4 regions of the Desmospora activa DSM 45169 genome follow, and region 2 is predicted to be linked to each of the others. Evidence: riboswitches for the same ligand, from Rfam matches in the RefSeq annotation. Region 2 holds a riboswitch; each other region holds the start of a gene.
The links. Region 2 has a riboswitch for S-adenosylmethionine ahead of C8J48_RS19175 (YezD family protein). Riboswitches for the same ligand answer to the same signal wherever they lie in the genome.

Region 1 (3,910 bases), 1.5 Mb from region 2:
AACTTGTGGATGGCGGGAAAGGGCTTTTGCAATACGTTCAGCAGAAGCAGTAGCCGCTTCCATCCGGGTGGCCAAGGTTTTTAACCCCCGCATCGTCAGCCAAGAATCCTGCACACCCAACACCGCACCCAAGGCATTTTGCAATCCATAGAGGCGGTTTGCCACATCCACATCTTTTACCGCTACCAATCCGGAGACGACATCGCTGTGGCCACCGATAAATTTGGTTGCGCTGTGAATGACAATATCTGCCCCCAGCTCCAAGGGACGCTGAAAATACGGGGTGAGAAAGGTATTATCAACAACAGTGAGCAGACCATGGCGCTGGGCAATCTCGGCGATCCCCCGTAAATCGGTCACTTTAAGCGTAGGATTAGAAGGGGTTTCCACATAAATGGCTCGAGTATGAGGTTTGACCGCTGCCTCTACCGCCGCCAGATCAGTCGTATCCACAAAATCGGCCTCAATCCCCATCCGCGGCAACACTTCGGTCAGAACGCGAAAGGTTCCCCCGTACAGATCGTTGGAGACAACCAAATGATCCCCGGTGGAAAAGAGAAACAAAGTACTGGAGATCGCCGCCATTCCGGAAGCGAAGGCAAACCCGCGACACCCACCTTCCAACTGAGCAATCGTCTCTTCCAACGCGTGGCGGGTAGGGTTGCCGGAGCGGGCATAATCATAGACACCGGGCTGGTCCACATCCGCTTGGTGAAAAGTGGAGGCCTGATACAACGGGATACTGGCCGCCCCAGTAATCGGATCAATTTCGTTGCCGTTGTGCAGTAACCGTGTTTCAAACTTCATCGCTTTACACACCCTTTCCCGTGGTAACCGTCGAGCGGGCTTGGTCCAAAGCATAAGACAGGTCGGCGGTCAGATCGTTCAAATGCTCAATTCCCACTGACAGGCGCAACAACCGATCACAAACACCCACTTTACGCCGTATCGGTTCAGGAATGTCGGCGTGGGTCTGGGTGGCGGGATAAGTAACCAAGCTTTCCACTCCCCCTAAACTTTCGGCGAAGGAGATCAAACGCAGGTAGCGTAGAAATTCCGGTACCCACTCCGCCTCGCGGATGCGGAAGGAGAGCATTCCGCCAAATCCGTCGCTCTGTGCTTCCTGTATCTTTCGTTCCTCAGGGTCGAGGGAGGGATAAAACACCTCATCCACTGCGGGATGGTTCTGCAAAAACTGTGCCAATGCCATCGCATTTTCCTGATGTTTTTCCATCCGCAGGGCCAATGTCTTCATCCCGCGCATCAACAACCACGAGTCCTGGGGGGAGAGGACCGCTCCAATTCCGTTGTGTAAGGCAGCCACTTTAGCGGATAATTCCTCTCCCTTAGTGACAATCAACCCCGCTAGCACATCATTGTGACCGCCTAAGTATTTGGTACCACTGTGTAGGACCACATCCGCTCCCAGCGCCAACGGACGCTGACAATAGGGTGTCATAAAGGTGTTATCGACGATAGAAAGCCAACCCCACTTATTGGCGATATCGCAGATGGCCTTAATATTCGTCACCCGCATCAAGGGATTGGTGGGTGATTCGACAAAAATCCCCCTGGTATGAGGAGTAGCCGCCGCCTTTACCGCTTCTACATCCCTAAGGTCAACATAACTGAAAGATAAACCGTATCGGCTTAACACCTCTTCAAATAAACGATAGGTTCCGCCGTACAAATCCAACGAAACAATGAGGTGATCCCCCTGCGAAAAAAGGCCCATCACCGTTTGAATCGCCGCCATGCCGGAGCTGGTCGCAAAACCGGCATCGCCGCCTTCCAATTCAGCAATCGCATCTTCCAAGATTGTGCGGGTGGGGTTGGCGGTACGGGTATAATCATACCCCGTCGATTCACCTAACGCCGGATGTTGGTAAGCAGTAGAGTGATAAACGGGAAAGCTGACTGCCCCTGTTCGCTCCTCCCGACCGTTTCCAATCTGGGCCAACAGTGTCTCCCGGTGTAAACGTTCCTGGTTATGATGACATCGATCTCGATCCATCGTTCTCTCTCCCTTGCTTTATCCTCCAAATTAAAAACCCTTCCGATAAGGAAGGGATGGTTTCAGGGATTCTCCCCCCTTATCTGTCAGATCCCTAACCGGACCTGCGAGAATTGGCACCTTCCGACACATCTGTCGGGGTTGCCGGGCTTCATCGGGCTCGTTCCCTCCGCCGCTCTTGATAAGAGACAGTTTACCTATAAAATTGTCGCACAATGCATAAAACTTGTGTTTCATTATATCGAGGTCCAGGTGCATCGTCAAGAGCAGATTACAAAAAAGGGATCATGATTTAGCAAATGCAACACAATACTATACAGCTGACCGTAATATTATTCATTTCACTGCAAAACCTTCTCTAGATGGGGCTTGCTGGTATACACTAAAAAAGTGAGCCCCATCGAGCAGAGCGGCTATCCCGCGTCGCAAGGAGGAATCCGAATGTCACAAAATCAAACCATGATCCAATTGACGGAAAAATATGGCGCCCACAACTACCACCCGCTGCCGATCGTCATCGCAAAGGCGGAAGGGGTGTGGGTGGAAGATGCAGACGGCAACCGATATATGGATATGTTGAGCGCATATTCCGCCCTCAACCACGGCCACCGCCATCCGCGACTGATCCAAGCCTTAAAAGAGCAGGCGGATAAAGTAACCCTCACTTCCCGCGCATTTCACAATGACCAACTGGGACTTTTTTACCAACGGGTGTCCCAATTGACAGGTAAATCGATGGTATTGCCGATGAACACCGGGGCGGAAGCGGTTGAAACCGCCATCAAAGCGGTGCGCCGCTGGGCCTACGATGCAAAAGGAGTCCCCGCGGACCAGGCGGAAATCATCGTCTGTGAAGAGAACTTCCATGGTCGCACCCTGGCTGCCGTCTCCCTCTCTTCCAACGATGAATACAAACGCGGTTTCGGTCCCCTGCTTCCTGGAATCAAGGTGATCCCCTACGGAGATGAAGAAGCCCTGCGCCGAGCCATCACTCCAAATACCGCCGCTTTTTTGGTGGAGCCGATCCAGGGAGAGGCGGGTGTGATCGTACCCCCACCAGGATCCCTTAAAAATGCTGCCGCCATCTGCCGCGAAAACCGTGTACTGTTTGCCGCTGATGAAATCCAGACCGGGTTTGGACGGACCGGTCAACTGTTTGCCTGTGATTGGGAAGAAGTAAAACCGGATTTAATTATCATGGGAAAAGCCCTTGGCGGTGGGATTCTACCCATCTCCGCCGTTGCCGCCGACGAGGAGATTCTCGGTGTTTTTGAACCTGGTTCCCATGGATCTACCTTTGGTGGGAACCCGCTGGCTTGTGCTGTTTCAATCGCAGCTTTGGATGTCATGGTGGAGGACGATCTACCGCAGCGCTCCCGTGAGCTAGGAGAGTATTTTTTACACGAACTGAGAACGATTGATAACTCCGTGATCAAAGAAGTGCGCGGAAAAGGGCTCTTTATCGGTGTGGAACTGCACGTCCCCGCCCGCTCCTATTGTGAACAGTTAGCGGACGGTGGACTGTTATGTAAAGAAACTCATGAAAATACCATCCGCTTCGCCCCACCGCTAACCATCACTCGAGAAGAATTGGATTGGGCGCTGGAAAAAGTGCGTACCATTCTCTAAATATGATCGTCATAAACCGATCTGGGACTGTACCAAAAAGGATTCATTTTCCTTTTGATACAGCCCCTTTTTAATCCAATGAAGGGGAAAGGATGTCAAATTCCGAAATATATCCTTTATACCTAAAATAGGGTATCTATACGCCCTTAATCAAAAGTATGAGCAGACAATCAGCCTTCATACCGATTGTCAAATCTCCTCACATCATGTATTAATATAAAAGAGGGATTGCTACCCAATACGATTTTCAGCCCGTACAACCTGTAC
Region 2 (3,910 bases):
CTATGAAAACAACCGACAGCTTTTAGAGCTTCCCGTGGAGAAATACGGGGTGCGTCCGTCGGAAGAATTGAAGCAGAAGGTAGAGGATATACTGGGGAACGCAACCTTTCGTATCAAAGAGACTGGCGGTCGCACCCGCTGATCACGCGACACATACGATAAAGCATTGCATGATACGTGAAGAATTCTGATTGAAGAAGGTGGGCTCATGTTTTACCGCCATGTGCTAGACTTGCTGCAAAAACGAGGGGTTTCACTGGATGAGATCGCCGATATCGTCTATACACTGCAACGACCGTATAATGATGAGTTAAAGAAAGCCCACTGCTTGGAAAGTGTAGAGCATGTCTTGCAAAAGCGAGAAGTACAGCATGCCATCATTACTGGTGTTGCCCTGGACACCTTGGCGGAAGGGAAACAGCTGCCTTCACCACTGCAGCGGATGATGGAAGTGGATGAACCCTTGTACGGCTTGGATGAGATTATGGCGTTAAGCGTTGTCAACATCTATGGAACCATCGGTTTAACCAGCTTTGGATATCTGGATAAAACCAAATTCGGCGTCATTAGCCGTCTCAATCACAAGGATGGCCACATCCACGTCTTTCTGGACGATTTGGTGGCCGGTGTCGCTGCAGCGGCATCGGCACGCATTGCCCATGAAAATCCGGATATGGAACGATATCGAGCGGATATTGCGCTGCATGAAGGGGAAAATAGCGAGAAGGGTGTTTCTGATCAATCGCATACATGAGAGTTGATAAAAAGGAAAACAAGCGATTCAACCACAGAGTTGGATTGCTTGTTTTGTGTGTGAATGGATATTAATCTTTTTTCCCATGAAGGTCTTCGCTGTTTTTCCGCGGCCGGGAAACCCGGTACAAGGTTTTTCTCTCCTGAATCCCCCACTCAACAACATTGCGAAAGGTGGATACATCTTTGCTAGTGAGGGGAACATGATCCCAATGTAATGTTTCTTGTTGCAAAAACTCACGCAAATTAGATTCAAAATGGCCTTCTTCCCTTGGATCGGAGGAAAAGAGCGTGCGACCGAGGAGAAAATCGGTGGTTACTCCATATAGATCGGCCAATTTTCGCAATGTCTCCAAGGAAGGTTCCCTGTCGTCCCGCTCATACATCCCGACGGCACTCTTACTAATTTCCAGGTGGTTGGCGACATCTTCCTGGCGCATGTTCCGGCGTATACGCAAGGTGCGCAGACGTTTTCCCAAAGACATGGTGAAGTGCCCCCTTTCATCTCTCATCCATTTTAACACATATCGTGTGAAGTAGACAGAATTTGTACCTCAAGTGTTTCAAATACACTTATTGTAATTTATAATAATTAGTAGCACTTCATGTGTTGGGTGGTGCGTATGAGGGATATAATGGCGAAAAAGTTGGTATGTTTACGTGGAGTAAGGCCCCGAACCGAAGTGGCAAGCAAATTACACATCAGCGTCAGTGCACTGCAGATGTATGAAAACGGCCGTCGTGTACCGCGGGATGATATTAAGCTGAAGTTGGCGCAATTTTATGGAGTCTCAGTTGAGTATTTGTTTTTTCAGCAGGAGGATGAGGAACATCAAACAGGAAAAATAGAGAATGAAGGTGACAAGAATTTTGAAGGTTAAGGTGGGAGAATGGTTGCGATTGCCCTGGTGGGATCGTTGGGTCTTATTATTGCGAAAGCGGGCGTCTAATCGGGATTTTCCACAACAAAAAAAGGGAGAATCAGGATCAACAATTAATCCGATAGAAAAACCTTGACTTCTTTGCGTGAACTCAATAATATGGAACTAAATCTTATCCAGAGGGGTGGAGGGATTCGGCCCGATGAAACCCGGCAACCTGCGATTTGAAGCAAGGTGCTAATTCCGACAAAATGGTTTCCATTTTGGAAGATAAGATGCGGGTCGATCTTGTATACCCCCCAGTCTCTCCAAAATGGACGAGGCTATTTTTTTCATTATTTTCACAGGGAGGGGATTGGGGTGGGAGAAAAAGATAGCGTCGATTTTAAAGTGGTTTCCAACCATATTGAAAAGATGTTGGAGACGATGAAGTATGGATCGATCACATTGGTTGTTCAGGACGGTAAGGTGATTCAGTTGGAGAAAAACGAAAAGGTTCGCATTCGCTGAAAAAACAAATCGCTGACCAGACAAACTGGAGGCGGTCGGTACCATCAATAGGGGCCGACCGTCTTTTTTGATGCTTGAAAGGAGGGAGAAGGATGGAATCCAGATTAACCTACGACAATTGGGATGAAGGTAAAAAGCCGTCGTTCTCCATTAATCAGGATGATCGGGGAGCGAAAGCGGTCCTTTCCTGGGCGGTGCAAACGTATGGAGACGATTTGGTATACGCTTGTAGCTTTGGAGCGGAGAGTGCCGTCCTGATCGAGTTAATCTCAGAAGTAAAGCCGGATGCCCGTTTGGTATTTTTGGATACCGGCCTACATTTTCCTGAGACATATGATCTGATCCAGCGGGTGGAGGAACGTTATCCTCGCTTGGTGGTAGAGCGGGTGAAACCGGATCTGACGGTGGAGGAACAAGCGAAGCAATACGGTGATGCGCTGTGGAAGCGAGAGGCGGATCAATGTTGTCGCATGCGCAAAGTGATTCCGCTGGAACGGGCGCTAAAGGGTGTGCCTGCTTGGATATCGGGATTGCGTCGTGAGCAGTCTCCCACCCGACGCTTTACGGCGTTTCTCAATCACGATAAACGTTTTCAATCGATCAAAGTATGTCCGTTGATCCACTGGACGTGGGATGAGGTCTGGGCCTTTATCCGCGAGCGGGATCTGCCTTACAATCCCCTTCATGATCAAGGATATCCCAGTATTGGCTGCGTGCCGTGCACAAAAGCGGTAAAAGACGGAGAAGATCTCCGTTCCGGACGGTGGACCGGCAAGGAGAAGACCGAGTGCGGATTGCACTCCTAAGGTGAGGAGACGTTCATGTCATTTGTAGTTGCGATTGCAGTCGCTTGTTTTTTCGCTATGAATATCGGTGCTAGCGGAGCTGCGGCGTCCATGGGGGTAGCCTATGGTTCTGGTGCTGTTTCACGGCGCCGGGTGGCTCTGTTGCTCTGTGGGGTGGGCGTGATTCTCGGTGCGACCATCGGCGGCGGCGAAGTGGTAAAAACAGTGGGGGAAGGGATTGTTCCTTCCAATCTGTTGTCGGTGGAAGTGGCTGTCATTATATTAGCTTCCGCTTGCCTCTCCCTGTTTATTGCCAATCTCATCGGAATTCCGCTGTCTACCAGTGAAGTGACGGTGGGGGCAGTCGTGGGTGTGGGTATTGCCTTTCAGGCATTGTATCTATCCAGTTTGACGGTGATTGTCGCTTTTTGGCTCCTAACGCCGGTGACCGCGTTTATCCTCGCCTTTGTCGCTGGAAAGGGAATCCAACGATTGGAGCGGGCTTACCCTGCACTGTTGGGAGCGAGCTGGAAACGATGGTTGACCTTGTTGGTGGTAGTTACCGGCTTCTTGGAGGCTTTCTCTGCCGGGATGAACAACGTTGCTAACGCCATCGGACCCTTGGTGGGGGCACAGCTCCTTTCCGTCGATCAAGGCATCTGGATCGGAGGATTGTTTGTCGCCTTAGGTGCGCTTCTCTTGGGAGGAAAAGTGTTAGAAACCAACGGTAAGCGCATTACCCGCTTTTCGTTGCTGGAGGGGAGCGCCATCTCAGGAACCGGCGCCGCTTTGGTGATTACCGCTTCCCTGTGGGGGATTCCCGTACCGCTTACCCAGGTAACCACTTCAGCCATTATCGGCATTGGAACGGCGCAAAAAGGACTTTCCCTGTGGCAAAAAGGGGTGATTGTTCAGATGGCGCAAGTGTGGGTGGTGTCGCCGGTCTTTTCGTTGGCGATTGCATATGGGTTGGTGCAAGCC
Region 3 (3,910 bases), on a different contig from region 2:
TAGCTGTAATGTGACGGCGAAAGGGAGTTGTCTAATGAAAGTTTTGGTTACTGGAGGAGCGGGTTTTATCGGCTCCCATATTGTAGATCAATTGTTGGAAACGGGACATGAATCGATTGTGGTGGATAACCTCGCCACCGGTGATGAGCGTTTCCTACCTAAAGAGGTCCCCTTTTATCGGGTCGATATCCGCGATGAGCAATTGTTTGATATCGTTCGGACCGAACGTCCGGATGCGGTGATTCATCAAGCGGCCCAATCCAGTGTTCCCTTTTCAGTCGATCAGCCGCTGGGAGACGCCGATATTAATATCCATGGAACCATCCGCTTGTTGGAGGCTGCTCGTCAGTGTGGAGTTAGCAAGTTTATCTACGCTTCTTCCGCAGCGGTTTATGGAAATCCGCAATATTTGCCGATCGATGAAAACCATCCCGTTAATCCGCTCTCTCCTTACGGGATTTCCAAATTTACACCGGAGTACTATCTAAGAGCGTATCAAGATCTCTATGGAATCCCCTTTACCATTTTGCGCTATGCCAATGTTTACGGGCAACGGCAGATCAGCAAAGGGGAGGGGGCGGTGATTGCCATCTTCCTGGAGCGCATTTTGAAGGGGGAACCACTCCGAATTGACGGGGATGGGGAACAAACCCGGGATTATATTCATGTATCCGATATTGCCGCTGCCAATATCGCGGCACTGTCACGGGCCGAAAACCAAGTGCTCAATATTGGAACGGGTATTTCCACTTCCATTAATGAGTTGGTACAGCTTTTGAAAAAGGTGTCAAATAAACCGATTTCTGTTTCCTATGGTCCTGACAGAGAAGGGGATATTAAACATAGTTATTTTGATATTGACGGAGCGCGACGCCATCTGATGTTTAAGCCTAAGGTCAGCCTGGAAGAAGGCCTTATACAAAGCTTGGATTACCTTTTGCAAAACAGGGTTTTACTCCAGCGTGGAACGGCTGTAACAGAATTGTAAAGATAACGTAAAATACGCCTAATCGCGTATTGCCAACCGGTTAGATCTCCAGTATACTGGTTACCAGTTGGTGAAGTTCTGGTAAGTGATTACTGTTTTCAACTATTTTTATTACGGCAGGAGTGGTTTGCGGATGCGTTCAAAAGCGATGGCTTACGAAAGCGATTCGCAAGCGAGTTCGGTTGATCTTCAACCATCGCATGAGCAAACAGGAATGTATCCTGTGGCAAAGCGAATACTTGAAATCTTATTTTCGATTGCGCTCTTAGTGTTTATTCTTCCTGTCATGGTATTGACGATGATTGCCATTAAACTGGAATCAAGAGGTCCGGTCTTTTATAAGCAAGAACGAGTGGGGTTAAACGGTCGACCATTTCATGTGATTAAATTGCGATCAATGCGGATTGACGCTGAGAAAAATGGACCGCAGTGGGCTGCCAAGGATGATCCGCGCGTCACACGAGTGGGCCGCTTTATTCGTAAGACTCGCATCGATGAAGTGCCACAATTGATCAATGTCTTGCACGGGGATATGAGTCTGATCGGTCCACGTCCGGAACGACGGGTGTTTACGGAGAAGTTCGCCAAAGAGATCCCCAACTTTAAAAAGCGGCTAACCATTAAGCCGGGTTTGACGGGTTGGGCTCAAGTGAACGGTGGTTATGATGCTACTCCCAAAGAAAAATTCTTTATGGATATGTATTACATTCGGCGACAATCGTTTGCCTTGGATCTGCAAATCCTGTACCGCACCGTCTGGGTTGTTCTCTCCGGTAGCGGAGCGCGTTAAAAATGAATCATCAACACACACAAAGGTTGCCAATCAATGGCAACCTTTTTTATTCTTCACCATAATCGGTTCTATTTTCATGTAAACCTCTCGATTAGAAAACCAAACGGAGGGTAAGGTATAACAAAAACCACAGGGGAATACTCATCCATGTTGCATTGAAAATGCCCAACAAGAACGATTTACCAACAACAGGGTAATTCATACAGGGCACCTCCGTGACCTCTTGATTAGTTTTTATTATACGGCATATCCCCCGAAAATAGTGTGGGAACGGCAATTTGTAAAGGAAATGTAATGCTTGGGTAAAACCCTTAACAAACGACGATCAACGGTTCGCAAAAACGAAAATATTGACGGGTTGCGTTTCTCATGCTAAAATCATTCTCGACCAATAGGAATAATTGGATTCTCTTATCCAGAGCGGTGGAGGGACTGGCCCGATGAAACCCGGCAACCGACTGCATAGCGGTAAAGGTGCCAATTCCTGCGGAACTGGTAAAGGTTCTGACAGATGAGAGTGGAGAGTTTGGACACAACCTTTCTGCGTATCTGCCAGAAAGTTTTTTTTATGTTGTAAGGGAGGTGTAGGTTGTGATTCAACTGAAAGAAGTATCCAAACAGTTTCCCGTAAAAAGAGGAAATCAGCCGGTGACAGCGTTATCCGGAGTAAATATCGATGTTCAACAAGGTGAGATCTTTGGCATTATCGGCAGAAGCGGTGCCGGTAAAAGCACGCTCCTGCGAATGGTAAACGGATTGGAAAAACCGACGTCCGGAGAAGTGTATGTGGACGGTCAAGCCATTCACCACTTAAATGAAAAAGAGTTGCGCCAGGCGCGCTTACAGATGGGAATGATTTTTCAACACTTTAACCTGTTATGGTCACGAACGGTATGGGGAAATGTGGCATTCCCCTTGGAAGTGGCAGGAATCCCTAAGGACGAAATTGAGGAGCGGGTGAAGCGGCTGTTGGATCGTGTCGGATTAAAAGAACGGGCAACGGCATATCCCTCACAACTGTCAGGGGGGCAGAAACAGCGTGTCGGCATTGCCCGTGCTTTGGCCAACGATCCCAAGGTGTTGTTGTGTGATGAGGCGACATCCGCCCTCGATCCGGAGACGACAGCCTCCATCCTGCAATTGTTGCGGGAAATCAACCGCGACACGGGAATTACACTGCTGCTGATTACACACGAAATGAGCGTAGTTCGCGCCATCTGTCAGCGGGTGGCAGTGATGGACGGGGGCAGTGTGATTGAGTTGGGGGAAGTGGAAGAGATCTTCCAACGGCCGCGCCATGAAGTAACCGCCCAATTTGTGAAGCAGACATTGCTGGAAGGAGCGGAGCAACCCCAGGCCGACGCAGAAACTAGTGTCTGGCTGCAGTTTTCAGTCGACGACTGGAGGGAGTTGTTACCGCATCTGCAAAAGGAAGCCGCTACAAATGGAGTCCGGATTCACTTAGTAGCAGGGGAACTGACTGTGGATGGAGCGGTGACGGTTTCCTTGGAAGGGGAGCCTTCAACCGTAGAAAAAGTGGCGATACGGTTTCGAGAGCGATCGGAGAAGGAGGTGACGGCAGGTGTTAGCGGAAGTTGATTGGCCGCTGGTTTGGCAGGCAAGCGGTGAGACGGTGTATATGGTCGCGATCTCCACTTTTTTTACCGCCCTCTTCGGTATTCCTCTCGGAATCCTACTGGTGATCACTGATCGTGGACAGATTGCAGCCCAACCGTGGTTACAGCGAATCATTGCCGCTTTTGTCAATTTATTTCGTGCGGTCCCCTTTATCGTGTTGGTTCTGTTTTTGTTTCCAGTTGCACAACTGTTGGTGGGAACCACCTTGGGGCCAACAGCGGCCACAATTCCACTGATCGCAGGTGCGGCCCCGTTTTATGCCCGTATGGTGGAGACGGCCTTACGTGAAGTGGATAAAGGCGTGATTGAGGCGGCACAGGCCATGGGCAGCACCAAGTGGCGCGTGGTGACGCGGGTGCTGCTGCCGGAAGCGACACCGGCTTTGGTTTCAGGTCTCACTGTTACCTGTGTCACTCTGATCAGCTTTTCCGCCATGGCTGGTGTCGTGGGTGGCGGAGGACTGGGGGATGCCGCTTATCGCTTCGGTTTTC
Region 4 (3,910 bases), 1.4 Mb from region 2:
AGATTGGCTTGTTTGATTACACTGGAATCGGTCAGAATGCGGGTAACCTTGTCATCAGCTATAATCCGCCCCTGTGACAAAACAATGGCGCGGTCACTGTACTCCATCGCCAGGTGCAAATCATGAGTAATCAATAAAAAGGCGATTCCCTGCTGGGACAAGGAGTGGATGAACTGCATAAATTCTGTATAATGCCGATAGTCTTGCCCTGCGGTCGGTTCATCCAGGATGATCACTTGCGGTTCCAATGCCAGTATAGCTGCAACGGTAACTCGTTTTTTCTGTCCATAACTGAGAGCGGAAATGGGCCAGTTGCGATACGGATATAACCCGCAGGTCTCTAGTACTTCCCGCACTTTTTCATCGATTTGCTTTAGATCTGTCCCCTTCATTTTTAACCCCAGCGCTACCTCCTCGGTTACCAACTGTTGTGTGATCATCTGGTTGGGATTTTGCATGACATAGCCGATTGGTTGTCCGCGTTTTTTAATGGACCAGTGACGGATGCTTTTTCCATTGAGAGTGATATCACCGTTGGTAGGGGTATACATACCGGTGATCAAGTGGGCCAATGTCGACTTGCCGGCGCCATTATTCCCCAGGATGGAGACAATTTCGCCTTCATGGAGATCAAAAGTGATCCCCTGGAGGATTTCGGGTCCGTGGTTATAGGCGAAGCGAACGTTTTCCAGAGATAACACTGTAGATTTATGATCGGCATCGGTTGTTACTGGGACCGGTCGACACCAGTTGTGCAACGCTTGTGTAAGTGAAGGGGACAGGATGTGACGGATGTTGCTGAGGCGATCCGTCGGTTTCCACTCAGGCTGAAGGTGTTTGAGAGCCTCGACATATAACGGTTCCCGCAAGCCGACATCCCGTAGGATGCTGGTAGCGAGCAATTCATCCGGTGTGCCGATCGCTTGGATACTTCCTTGGTCCATAATCACCATGCGATCAATCGGTTGGCGCAGGACATCTTCAATCCGATGTTCAATAATAATTACCGTTTTACCGGTGCGTTGCCCAATTTCAACAATTAACGCCATCGCTTGTTGCGCACTGGCGGGATCCAAGTTGGCAAGGGGTTCATCAAACAGAAGCACATCACAAGACATAGAGAGGATACCGGCCAAAGAAACCCGCTGTTTTTGCCCGCCGGAACATTCATGGGGGCTTCGATCGATCCAGGGCAGCATATCGACCATATTCAGTGCGTGCTTGACCTCGATTTTCATCTGTTCCAGGGGAATGCCCTCATTCTCAAAAGCAAACGCAACATCTTCTCCTACGGTTAAACCGACAAACTGACCATCCTGATCCTGGAGGATGGTACCCACCACACGGCTGATATCGGACAGATGTTTCGGTTGAGGAGCAACTCCACGGATGAAAAGCTCCCCTGTGATCTCCCCGGGATATGAAAAGGGGATAAGCCCATTGATACAATGGGCCAGTGTCGATTTGCCGGAACCGCTTGGTCCGGCGATCAATATCATTTCCCCTGCTTGAATGTCCAGGTTGATCTTTTTTAGCGTCGGGTTGGATACATGTTTATAGCGAAAGCTAAAATCCTGAAACGAAAGGATGGCAGACATGAGCGGACTCCTTTAAACATCCAGTTTTAAGTTGGTGTTACGCCGGTTCCATTTGGTTAAGCCCAAGACGGCAGGAATCCCCAATGCCCCCAATACGATGACATTGGCGACCGAGGCGCCGATCACTTGCAGCACGACTTTGTCGGCGGGTTCTGACATCAACCACACATCGAGTGCTCCGGCTAACGAGACAGCAATGATAATGCCGATAAGGCCGGAGATGGCCAAAAAGACGAGATGTCTTCCCTTGACTTGGCCATCGTTGACGCTAAAGCCCTTATTGGTAAATACCAACCCCATAAACAGACCGGTGATGCCGGAACTTAACACCCATCCCCACCAAATGCCCCAACCGGAGATGAGGTCGGTCAGGAGATGCCCGATAAACCCGATCAAAAACCCGACCACCGGTCCAAACAATGCCCCAAAGATCACCAATAGGGCAACAGCAGGCTTAATAAAGGTGTTGGGTGCGATCGGAAATCCCAATAAGCCCAATATTCCGTATAAAGCTGATCCGATGCCGATCGTGACGACGGTTTTGGTGTTCAATTGAAAAAGGGAAGTAAACATGGTATCCGCTCCTTTTTTAAGATTTGGTGGAACGCGATCGTGCAAAATAAAAACCCTTTCCGAAGGAAAGAGTGGGACGGTGTGTCGTTCATCTTATCTTTCAGAAGATATCTGGTGATCTCTGTTGGATGTGGCACCTTTTTTGCGGTCAAATAGGTTGCTGGGCTTCATCGGGCCAAATCCCTCCGCCGCTCTTGATAAGATCAAGTATGTAGTTTTGAAAAAAAGATACGACAAAAGTACATAATACCAAAAGATATATTAGTATAGATCGATAAGGTCGTCAAGGTTTTCGACAGCGGGAGATGCATTGGTTTCTGTTTCCCGTCAAATAAAAAAAGAACGGCCAAAAGCCGTTTTTAAGGGGTAGACCAAGATAGAGAAGACATGATTCTAACTGGGTCGAGAAAGGGATGTTTTAATCTTAATCCAATCGATCGACGGTGTCAAGAACTAACGTTCGTATGAGCCTTAATTTTTTTATGGACGAGAGTGGACCAGTGTCAATTTCTCGAGGTTGCGTTGTATGGTAAAATGGATCGCGGTATGATGAGAGTGGATCAAAGGGGGAGAAATGGATGGCAGAGATTAATGTGGACCACAGTAAATATCAAAATATCCGCTTCGACATTCAAGATGAGTCGGCGATTATGACTGATATCTTGGAAACGATTCCTTATGAATATCCGGGTAAAGACATAGAAGTGGAGATTCCTACATCTGAATTTACCTCGGTATGTCCATGGTCGGGTTTGCCTGATTTTGCAGAGATTACGATTTCGTTTGTCCCGGGTCGCCATCTGATTGAGATGAAATCGTTAAAATACTACCTTACCTCCTATCGCAATGTGGGCATCTATCAAGAGCACGCCACCCGTCGTATTTTGGAGGAGCTGGTGGCAGTGTCCAAACCAAAGTGGATGAAGGTGGAAGCTTTATGGAACGCCCGTGGTGGGCTTGGCACGCGTGTGGTGGCGGAGTGGACGGGGGAATAACATATGAATGACCTGGCGTAAGCCGGGTTTTTTTGGTTCAATCAAAAAAAGGAGGGGATCTCATGGAGATGGTATTTCGATCGTTACATGAATACTCGTTTGAAGAGGCGACACAAATATGGAACCGCTGTTTTGAAGGATATCTGGTGGATGCTACGATGACGGTGGATCGATTTGTCCAACGGATGGGTATAGAAGGGCTGTCCCCGGCGCGATCGTTGGTGGCCGTTGCGGGAGAGGAACCGGTGGGGATCGTGCTAAACGGGCTAAGAACGGTACAGGGGAGAAAAGCGGCATGGAACGGAGGAACCGGTGTAGCGGTACCCTACCGGGGAAAAGGGCTGGGCACAGCGTTGCTGGAAGCGACAATGGCTCTGTATCAACGGGAACAGGTGGAGATCGCCACATTGGAAGCCTTTGAAAAGAATAAAAAAGCCATTTCTCTGTATGAGAAGATGGGGTATCGTGTGGTTGACCGGCTGCTTTTTCTGGAAAAAACGGGGACGCTGGATGTTGCGTTGTTAAAAGAGCGGCAGTCATACCGGGTACAGATCGGAAGCGCCGGTGAAGTGTCATCGTTATCATTTTATCCGTCACTGTCCCCTTGGCAAACAGACTGGGAGGGAATCAAGGACGGCATGGCGGCTATTGTTCGTGACGGAGATGGGGAGTCGGTTGGTTATGCCCTCTTTAAACGTGTTTATCACACTAATGGAACATTGGAAGCAATCATTTTGTATCAAT

Region 1: it holds a riboswitch for S-adenosylmethionine, as region 2 does, so the genes downstream of both, C8J48_RS10610 (aminotransferase class I/II-fold pyridoxal phosphate-dependent enzyme) here and C8J48_RS19175 (YezD family protein) in region 2, are expected to answer to the same signal.
Region 3: it holds a riboswitch for S-adenosylmethionine, as region 2 does, so the genes downstream of both, C8J48_RS14830 (methionine ABC transporter ATP-binding protein) here and C8J48_RS19175 (YezD family protein) in region 2, are expected to answer to the same signal.
Region 4: it holds a riboswitch for S-adenosylmethionine, as region 2 does, so the genes downstream of both, C8J48_RS09865 (ECF-type riboflavin transporter substrate-binding protein) here and C8J48_RS19175 (YezD family protein) in region 2, are expected to answer to the same signal.

What each region holds. Positions count from the first base shown of each region.
Region 1 covers NZ_PZZP01000001.1:2,184,671-2,188,580, forward strand. The annotation lists gene C8J48_RS10605 (aminotransferase class I/II-fold pyridoxal phosphate-dependent enzyme) at 1-807, opposite strand, end outside; gene C8J48_RS10610 (aminotransferase class I/II-fold pyridoxal phosphate-dependent enzyme) at 812-2,014, opposite strand; SAM riboswitch class I at 2,091-2,202, opposite strand; gene C8J48_RS10615 (ornithine--oxo-acid transaminase) at 2,456-3,643, shown strand.
Region 2 covers NZ_PZZP01000001.1:654,673-658,582, forward strand. The annotation lists gene C8J48_RS03160 (DNA polymerase III subunit alpha) at 1-142, shown strand, start outside; gene C8J48_RS03165 (phosphatidylglycerophosphatase A family protein) at 209-754, shown strand; gene C8J48_RS03170 (helix-turn-helix domain-containing protein) at 825-1,238, opposite strand; gene C8J48_RS03175 (helix-turn-helix transcriptional regulator) at 1,377-1,634, shown strand; SAM riboswitch class I at 1,804-1,911, shown strand; gene C8J48_RS19175 (YezD family protein) at 1,989-2,144, shown strand; gene C8J48_RS03185 (phosphoadenylyl-sulfate reductase) at 2,237-2,950, shown strand; gene C8J48_RS03190 (sulfate permease) at 2,966-3,910, shown strand, end outside.
Region 3 covers NZ_PZZP01000002.1:326,384-330,293, reverse strand. The annotation lists gene C8J48_RS14840 (SDR family oxidoreductase) at 35-988, shown strand; gene C8J48_RS14835 (sugar transferase) at 1,137-1,778, shown strand; SAM riboswitch class I at 2,190-2,299, shown strand; gene C8J48_RS14830 (methionine ABC transporter ATP-binding protein) at 2,373-3,380, shown strand; gene C8J48_RS14825 (methionine ABC transporter permease) at 3,364-3,910, shown strand, end outside.
Region 4 covers NZ_PZZP01000001.1:2,022,231-2,026,140, reverse strand. The annotation lists gene C8J48_RS09870 (ABC transporter ATP-binding protein) at 1-1,598, opposite strand, end outside; gene C8J48_RS09865 (ECF-type riboflavin transporter substrate-binding protein) at 1,611-2,171, opposite strand; SAM riboswitch class I at 2,262-2,375, opposite strand; gene queF (preQ(1) synthase) at 2,750-3,166, shown strand; gene C8J48_RS09855 (GNAT family N-acetyltransferase) at 3,229-3,910, shown strand, end outside.